2 regions of the Streptomyces sp. NPDC058307 genome follow, and region 1 is predicted to be linked to the other one. Evidence: predicted binding sites of a transcription regulator. Region 1 holds the regulator's gene; the other holds the start of a gene.
What was found. Region 1 encodes HrcA, which represses chaperone genes, less so after heat shock. Its sites were predicted from a motif close to TTNGCACTCNGNNNNNCNGAGTGCNAA; they were not measured.
Positions count from the first base shown of each region.

Region 2: a site for HrcA is predicted at 3,203-3,229, ahead of groL (chaperonin GroEL). Genes of this name have one in related genera too.

Region 1 is NZ_JBHVYZ010000002.1:231,373-235,923, forward strand. Features, by position in the region: gene ACFVYN_RS02860 (Uma2 family endonuclease) at 1-114, shown strand, start outside; gene ACFVYN_RS02865 (DUF3097 domain-containing protein) at 92-907, opposite strand; gene ACFVYN_RS02870 (MBL fold metallo-hydrolase) at 942-1,670, opposite strand; gene hrcA (heat-inducible transcriptional repressor HrcA) at 1,821-2,837, shown strand; gene dnaJ (molecular chaperone DnaJ) at 2,838-3,974, shown strand; gene ACFVYN_RS02885 (nitronate monooxygenase) at 4,061-4,551, shown strand, end outside.
Region 2 is NZ_JBHVYZ010000066.1:17,159-21,709, reverse strand. Features, by position in the region: gene ACFVYN_RS33815 (NADH:flavin oxidoreductase) at 1-1,054, opposite strand, end outside; gene groL (chaperonin GroEL) at 1,418-3,040, opposite strand; gene ACFVYN_RS33805 (cold-shock protein) at 3,565-3,771, opposite strand; gene ACFVYN_RS33800 (MoaD/ThiS family protein) at 4,215-4,490, opposite strand; gene thrC (threonine synthase) at 4,487-4,551, opposite strand, start outside.

The DNA of each region.
Region 1 (4,551 bases):
CGCCAGCAGCTCACCAAGTTCGGGGCGCCGCTGCCGTTGGAGGAGCTGGGGATCGATATGGACACCAGTGAGTTCGGAACGTTTCCCGGTGTCAGGCCCCACCGCTACCCGTGACGAAGTCGATCAGTTCCTCCACCCGCCCCAGCAGCTCCGGCTCCAGGTCCCGGTAGGAGCCCACCCGCTTCAGGATCGCCTGCCACACCGCGCCCGTGTTCTCCGAGGGCCAGCCCAGGGCCCTGCACACGCCCGTCTTCCAGTCCTGGCCGCGCGGTACCCGTGGCCACGCCTCGATGCCCAGGGCCGACGGCTTCACCGCCTCCCAGATGTCGATGTACGGGTGGCCGACGACCAGGGCGTGTTCGCTGGTCACCGACGCGGCGATACGGGACTCCTTGCTGCCCGGCACCAGGTGGTCCACCAGGACGCCGAGCCGGGCGTCCGGGCCCGGCGCGAATTCGGCCACGATCGCCGGCAGATCGTCCACACCTTCCAGGTACTCCACGACCACGCCCTCGATGCGCAGGTCGTCGCCCCAGACCTTCTCCACCAGTTCCGCGTCGTGGCGGCCCTCGACGTAGATACGGCCGGCGCGGGCCACGCGTGCGCGTGCGCCGGGGACGGCCACCGACCCGGACGCGGTACGGGAGGGCCGTACGGGACCGCTCGCAGGCGGCTTCACCAGCGTCACCACCCGGCCCTCCAGGAGGAAACCGCGAGGCTCCAGCGGGAACACCCGGTGCTTGCCGAAGCGGTCCTCCAGAGTGACCGTGCCCGCCTCGCAGCCGATCACCGCGCCGCAGAAGCCGGTGCCCGGCTCCTCGACCACCAGACCGGGCTCGGCGGGCACCTCCGGCACCGGCTTGGGCTTCTTCCACGGAGGGGTCAGGTCGGCGGAGTACTGGCGCATTCGGATGACGATAGGAGAACCGGCCCGGGGATCACTACGACACGCCGAAACGCGCCGCCAGCGCGTCCCGCTGCGCCCGTACGAACGCCGCGTCCACCACCGCTCCGTGACCGGGCACGTACAGCGCGTCCTCGCCGCCCAGCTCCAGCAGCCGGTCAAGCGCGGCGGGCCAGTGCGCCGGTACGGCGTCCGGGCCCGCCTGCGGTTCGCCCGACTCCTCGACCAGATCGCCGCAGAAGACGACCTCCGGGGCGCCGGGGACGAGGACGGCGAGGTCGTGGGCCGTGTGGCCGGGGCCGACGTTCGCCAGCAGGACCTGGCGGCCGTCGCCGAGGTCGAGCGTCCACTCGCCCGAGACGTGATGCCGGGGCGAGACGAGGGCGTCCACCGCCTCGTCGGCCACCGCCGGGTCCAGTCCGTTGCGCACCGCGTCCGCCCGCAGTTCCGCGCGGCCGCGCCGCCCCGCAAGCACCGTCTCCACGCCCACCGCGCCGAACACCTCCGCCCCCGCGAACGCCGCCGCCCCGAGGACATGGTCGAAGTGGGGGTGGGTGAGCGCGAGATGGGTCACACGGTGGCCGGCCAGTTCCTCGGCCTGCGCACGCAGCCGGGCGCCCTCCGCGAGGCCCGAGCCCGCGTCCACCAACAGGGCCGTGCCCACGCCGATCACCAGGCCCGCCGTACAGTCCCAGCCGGGCAGCCGGCACCGTCCCACCCCGGCCGCGACCCGCTCCCACCCGAGCTCTTCCCAAGTCACCGTCATACCGCGACGCTAGCCGTACAACCGGTCCCGCCAGGACCAGCCTTGCCCGAGGACTACCCCACCGCCGTACACTGGCCGGGGGACGCTGGCACTCGGACGGACAGAGTGCCAGGCAAGGCGCCAAGGGAACGACTTCTGGAGGTGTGCGCGATGCTGAGTGAACGCAGGCTTCAGGTGTTGCGCGCCATCGTCCAGGACTATGTCGGCACCGAGGAGCCGGTCGGGTCCAAGGCCCTGACCGAGCGGCACAACCTCGGAGTCTCCCCGGCGACCGTCCGCAACGACATGGCGGTCCTGGAGGACGAGGGGTTCATCGCCCAGCCGCACACCAGCGCCGGGCGGATCCCCACCGACAAGGGCTACCGGCTGTTCGTCGACAAACTGGCGGGCGTCAAGCCCATGACCGCGCCCGAGCGGCGCGCGATCCAGAACTTCCTCGACGGCGCCGTGGACCTCGACGACGTCGTGGCACGCACCGTGCGGCTGCTCGCGCAGCTCACGCGGCAGGTCGCCGTCGTGCAGTACCCGTCCCTCACCCGCTCGACCGTGCGGCACGTGGAACTGCTCTCGCTCGCCCCCGCGCGCGTGATGCTCGTGCTGATCACGGACACCGGCAGGGTCGAGCAGCGCATGGTCGACTGCCCGGCCCCCTTCGGCGAGGCCTCGCTCGCCGATCTGAGGGCGCGGCTCAACAGCCGGATCGCCGGGCGGCGGTTCGCGGATGTGCCGCAACTGGTCGAGGACCTGCCCGAAGGCTTCGACGTCGAGGACCGGGGTACGGTCTCGACAGTGCTCTCCACTCTCCTGGAGACGCTCGTCGAGGAGAACGAGGAGCGGCTGATGATCGGCGGCACCGCGAATCTCACCCGCTTCGGACATGACTTTCCCCTCACTATCCGGCCCGTCCTTGAGGCGCTGGAGGAGCAGGTCGTGCTCCTCAAGCTCCTTGGCGAGGCCGGGGATTCGGGCATGACCGTACGCATCGGTCACGAGAACGCCTACGAGGGACTCAACTCAACTTCAGTGGTGTCGGTCGGCTACGGTTCGGGCAACGAGGCAGTCGCCAAGCTCGGCGTGGTCGGACCGACCCGCATGGATTACCCGGGAACGATGGGAGCGGTACGCGCAGTGGCACGGTACGTCGGACAGATCCTGGCGGAGTCGTAAGTGGCCACGGACTACTACGCCGTTCTCGGCGTGCGCCGCGACGCGTCGCAGGATGAGATCAAGAAGGCGTTCCGTCGGCTCGCGCGCGAGCTGCACCCGGACGTCAACCCGGATCCCAAGACCCAGGAGCGGTTCAAGGAGATCAACGCCGCCTACGAGGTGTTGTCGGACCCGCAGAAGAAGCAGGTCTACGACCTCGGCGGCGACCCGCTCTCGCAGGCCGGCGGTGGCGCGGGCGGCTTCGGCGCCGGTGGGTTCGGGAACTTCTCGGACATCATGGACGCGTTCTTCGGTACGGCGTCGCAGCGCGGTCCGCGCTCGCGCACCCGGCGCGGCCAGGACGCGATGATCCGGCTGGAGATCGAGCTCGACGAGGCGGCCTTCGGCACCACGAAGGACATCCAGGTCGACACGGCGATCGTCTGCACCACCTGCAGCGGTGAGGGCGCGGCGCCCGGCACCTCCGCGCAGACGTGTGACATGTGCCGCGGTCGCGGCGAGGTGTCGCAGGTCACCCGGTCCTTCCTGGGCCAGGTCATGACGTCCCGCCCGTGCCCGCAGTGCCAGGGCTTCGGCACCGTGGTCCCGACCCCGTGCCCGGAGTGCGCCGGCGACGGCCGGGTCCGCTCGCGCCGCACGCTCACCGTGAAGATCCCGGCCGGTGTCGACAACGGCACGCGGATCCAGCTCGCGGGCGAGGGCGAGGTCGGTCCCGGCGGCGGCCCCGCCGGTGACCTCTACGTCGAGATCCACGAACTCCCGCACTCGCAGTTCCAGCGCCGGGGGGACGACCTGCACTGCACGGTCACGCTCCCGATGACGGCGGCCTCCCTCGGCACGAAGGTCCCGCTGGAGACCCTCGACGGCCTGGAGGAGGTCGACATCCGGCCCGGCACCCAGTCCGGCCAGTCGATCCCCCTGCACAGCCGGGGCGTCACCCACCTGCGCGGCGGCGGCCGGGGCGACCTCATCGTCCACGTCGAGGTCCAGACCCCGACCAAGCTGGACCCCGAGCAGGAACGCCTGCTCCGCGAGCTGGCCAAGCTCCGCGGCGAGGAACGGCCCACGGGGCAGTTCCAGCCGGGGCAGCAGGGGCTGTTCAGTCGGTTGAAGGACGCGTTCAACGGGCGTGCGTGAGCTGTCGAGGGATGCCCTCGACAGCCGTACGTGAGCTGTCCAAGGGCCGATTCGGACTTGTTCGGAGGACGTGACAACATGCCGTCATGTCCTCCGCACTGACCGATCTCTTCCCTCATCCGATCGTGCAGGCCCCCATGGCGGGCGGCGTCTCCGTGCCGCGGCTCGCCGCCGCCGTGTCCGATGCGGGCGGGCTCGGATTCCTCGCCGCCGGGTACAAGACGGCCGACGGGTTGTACCAGGAGATCAAGCAGCTGCGCGGGCTGACCGGACGCCCCTTCGGCGTCAACCTCTTCCTGCCGCAGCCGGAGTACGCCGACCCCGCCGCCGTCGAGGTCTACGCCCACCAGCTGGCCGGCGAGGCCACCTGGTACGACACCGAGCTCGGCGACCGCGACAGCGGCCGGGACGACGGGTACGACGCCAAGCTCGCCGTACTCCTGGACAACCCCGTGCCGGTGGCCTCCTTCCACTTCGGCATTCCGAGCAGCGAGGCACTGGAGTCGCTGCGCCGCGCCGGCACCTTCACCCTCGTCACCGCGACCACGCCCGAAGAGGCCCTCGCCGTGCAGTACGC
Region 2 (4,551 bases), on a different contig from region 1:
CGGGGTCCTGGAGCAGTGCCCGGCCGACGGCGACCATGTCGTACTCCTCGCGCTCCAGGGCGTCGAGCAGGTCGTCGATGCCCTTGACCGGGGAGCCCTCGCCCGCGAAGCCGCGGAGGAAGTCGCCGTCGAGGCCGACCGAGCCGACGGTGATGGTGGTCCTGCCGGTGAGCTTCTTGGTCCAGCCGGCGAGGTTGAGGTCGGAGCCGTCGAACTCGGGGAGCCAGTAGCGGCGGGTGGAGGCGTGGAAGGCGTCGACACCGGCCGCGGCGAGCGGGGCGAGGATCGCCTCCAGCTCCTCCGGGGTCTCGGCGAGCCGCGCCTTGTAGGCCTCCTGCTTCCACTGCGAGTACCGGAAGATCACCGGGAACTCGGGCGACACCGTCTCACGTACGGCCGCGACGATCTCCGCCGCGAACTTCGTACGGGCGACGGGGTCACCGCCGTAGGCGTCGGTGCGGCGGTTGGTGCCCGCCCACAGGAACTGGTCGATGAGGTAGCCGTGGGCGCCGTGCAGTTCCACGCCGTCGAAGCCGATGCGCTCGGCGGCGGCCGCGGCCTCGGCGAACGCACCGATGACATCGTCCAGGTCGCGCTGGGTCATGGCCTTGCCGGTGGGCTCGTCGGCGCCGGGGCGGATGCCGGAGGGGCCGACCGCGGGGGCGTCCGGGTAGGGCTCCTTGCCCTGCTCACGCACCATGCCGATGTGCCACAGCTGCGGGACGATGGTGCCGCCCGCCGCGTGCACCTGCTCGGCGACCTTCGCCCAGCCCGCCAGCTGCTCCTCCCCGTGGAACCGCGGGACGCTGCCGCTGTTCCCGGCCGACTCGTGACCGACGTAGGTGCCCTCGGTGACGATCAGACCGACACCGGCGGCCGCGCGGCGGGAGTAGTACGACGCCACGTCCGCACCGGGGACACCGCCCGGCGAGAACATCCGGGTCATGGGCGCCATCGCGATGCGGTTCGGGACGGTCAGGCCGTTGATGTGGACCGGACGGGAGAGGATCTCGGCGGCCCGGGAGGCGGCCGGAGGCGTGGCGGGAGCGGTCACGTGGGGTACTCCTCGGTATGTGCATACGCATGGACGATTACCCAGGAGTCAACCTCCTCGTCCGCCCCAGGATTTCCCGTCGCGCTGTGACTCGGGCCACGCAGCGAAGAAGCCCGCCCCACGAGTGTGGGGCGGGCTTCTTGTGGAGCGCCGGGCAGGCCTTGCACCTGCATCTCCCCGCAGGAAGCGGGGCGTCTTTCCTTGGACCACCAACGCGTAGTCGGCCGACGGGAGTTCACGTCGGGCGGCTCGTGATCAAGCATAGCGCAAGAAATGACCGGGGGCGGCCACCTCCTGTTCCCAGGAAGTGCCGCCCCCGCCAAGGACGTTGACCTACCGTCGGGCCTGGTGGCCCGGGGTGGATCAGAAGTCCATGTCACCGCCGGGCATACCGCCACCGGCGGGCGCGGCGGCCTTCTCCGGCTTGTCGGCGATGACGGCCTCGGTGGTGAGGAACAGCGCGGCGATGGAGGCGGCGTTCTGCAGGGCAGAGCGGGTCACCTTCGCCGGGTCGATGATGCCTTCGGCGATCATGTCGACGTACTCACCGGTCGCGGCGTTCAGGCCGTGGCCGACGGGCAGGTTGCGCACCTTCTCGACGATGACGCCACCCTCGAGACCACCGTTGACGGCGATCTGCTTGAGCGGGGCCTCCAGGGCCAGCTTCACGGCGTTGGCGCCGGTCAGCTCGTCACCCTCCAGGTCCAGCTTCTCGAAGACCGAGGAGGCCTGGATGAGGGCCACGCCACCACCGGCGACGATGCCCTCCTCGACGGCCGCCTTCGCGTTGCGAACGGCGTCCTCGATGCGGTGCTTGCGCTCCTTGAGCTCGACCTCGGTCGCGGCACCGGCCTTGATGACGGCGACGCCACCGGCGAGCTTCGCCAGGCGCTCCTGGAGCTTCTCGCGGTCGTAGTCCGAGTCGCTGTTCTCGATCTCGGCGCGGATCTGGTTGACGCGACCGTTGACCTGGTCGGACGAACCGGCACCGTCGACGATGGTGGTCTCGTCCTTGGTGATGACGACCTTGCGGGCGCGGCCCAGGAGGTCCAGGGTCGCGTTCTCCAGCTTGAGGCCGACCTCCTCGGAGATGACCTCGCCGCCCGTGAGGATGGCGATGTCGCCGAGCATGGCCTTGCGGCGGTCACCGAAGCCCGGGGCCTTGACGGCGACCGACTTGAAGGTGCCGCGGATCTTGTTGACGACCAGGGTCGACAGGGCCTCGCCCTCGACGTCCTCGGCGATGATCAGCAGCGGCTTGCCCGACTGCATGACCTTCTCCAGGAGCGGGAGCAGGTCCTTGACGGAGCCGATCTTGGAGTTGGCGATGAGGATGTAGGGGTCGTCGAGCGACGCCTCCATCCGCTCCATGTCGGTGGCGAAGTACGCCGAGATGTAGCCCTTGTCGAAGCGCATACCCTCGGTGAGCTCCAGCTCCAGACCGAAGGTCTGGGACTCCTCGACGGTGATGACGCCTTCCTTGCCGACCTTGTCCATCGCCTCGGCGATGAGCTCGCCGATCTGGGTGTCGGCGGCGGAGATGGAGGCCGTGGAGGCGATCTGCTCCTTGGTCTCGACATCCTTGGCCTGCTCGAGCAGGGCGGCGGAGACGGCCTCGACGGCCTTCTCGATACCGCGCTTGAGGGCCATGGGGTTGGCGCCGGCGGCTACGTTGCGCAGGCCTTCCTTGACCAGGGCCTGGGCGAGCACGGTCGCGGTGGTCGTACCGTCACCGGCGACGTCGTCCGTCTTCTTGGCGACTTCCTTGACCAGCTCGGCGCCGATCTTCTCGTACGGGTCCTCGAGCTCGATCTCCTTGGCGATGGAGACACCATCGTTGGTGATCGTGGGGGCGCCCCACTTCTTCTCGAGGACGACGTTGCGGCCCTTGGGGCCGAGCGTCACCTTGACGGCGTCCGCGAGCTGGTTCATGCCGCGCTCGAGGCCGCGCCGCGCCTCCTCGTCGAACGCGATGATCTTGGCCATGTGAAGTGGTCCCTCCAGGACTGGGGGTGATTCCTTCGGACCGCGCCCGCGCCCGCGACGGACGGCTCGCCGGCCTGTGGATCCTTGCCCCACAAGGCCTGCGGGCCTCACCGACCCGGTCCATCTTTGTCACTCTCACCTTCAGAGTGCTAACGCCAATGATTAGCACTCGGCATGGTCGAGTGCAAGCGCCTCTCGCGTTTCGGGCCCCCTCCCGGCCCTGCCGCCGGGCCTCTTCCCACCCCACGAGCCCCACCCCGACCGCACCCCCACAGGCCCCGCAGCGAAGCAACGACGCCCGGAGTCGCTCCCGTTGACACCCCCGGACGACCCACCGGGGCCCAGCGTGCCGCCGCAGGCATCCAGGGGCGCGGGGAACTGCGCAAAACGCCCGCCCCCACCGAACCCGCACCCGCACCCGCCAACCGCACACATGCCGAAGGGCCCGTACCCATGACTCCCCATGGGGTACGAGCCCTCCGAAGAAGAACGAAGAACGACGCTGTTGTTACCCGGCGCGTGCTTCAGCCAGTCGCGAGACGGACCATGTCCGCCTGCGGCCCCTTCTGACCTTGCGAGATCTCGAACTCGACCCGCTGGCCCTCTTCAAGGGTGCGGTAGCCGTCCATCTGAATCGCGCTGTAGTGGACGAATACATCCGCACCACCGTCGACCGCGATGAAGCCGTACCCCTTCTCCGCGTTGAACCACTTGACGGTGCCCTGAGCCATGCCTAACTCCCCTATTACTGGCCCTTGCACGGATCCACACTTCATGGATCCGGGTCAGACCTCACCCCCCACATGGTTGGGGGCGTGCGCCGGAACGCGTCGACCGCGGCTGAATGTATCTGTCCAACTGCCGTCTGCAACAGGTCAATCGGACGAGAATTCTGGACGGAAGGGGTCCGGAATGTAGTAAGAATTCGCCCGAATCCGGGGCAAGTCGGGCCCCACAAAAGGAGCATAAGTGGCAAAGAACCCACACACTTTGGCTACTTCTCGTCGCATCCGAAGTCAGAACTCATATGCGCCCGGCATGAAGGAAGCAGCAGCTTCCCCAACTGTACCGTGCTCAACCATAGAGAATTGCCCCCTCCGCTTCTCTGGCGGAGAGGGCAATCGGATGAACTCTCGGTAATTTCTGTTACCGAAGGTAATGACCAGTCATACGGTCACCCGCCGGCGACCGCCGGGATGATGGAGACTCCGGCCCCGTCGGGCGTCGCCGTCTCCAGCCCCTGCTCGAACCGCACATCGTCGTCGTTCACGTACACATTCACGAACCGCCGCAGCTTGCCCTGGTCGTCGAGAACACGCGCCGCGATACCGGTGTGGTTCTTCTCCAGATCGGCGATGACCTCGGCGAGGGTCCCACCCTCGGCCTGCACCTCGGCCTGGCCGCCGGTGTAGGTGCGCAGGATGGTGGGGATGCGGACGTTGACGCTCATGCGAGGCCAGCCTCTCGGAAAGAGTCCAGATTCGGACGGATCGTGGCGGTGAGCCCGGTAC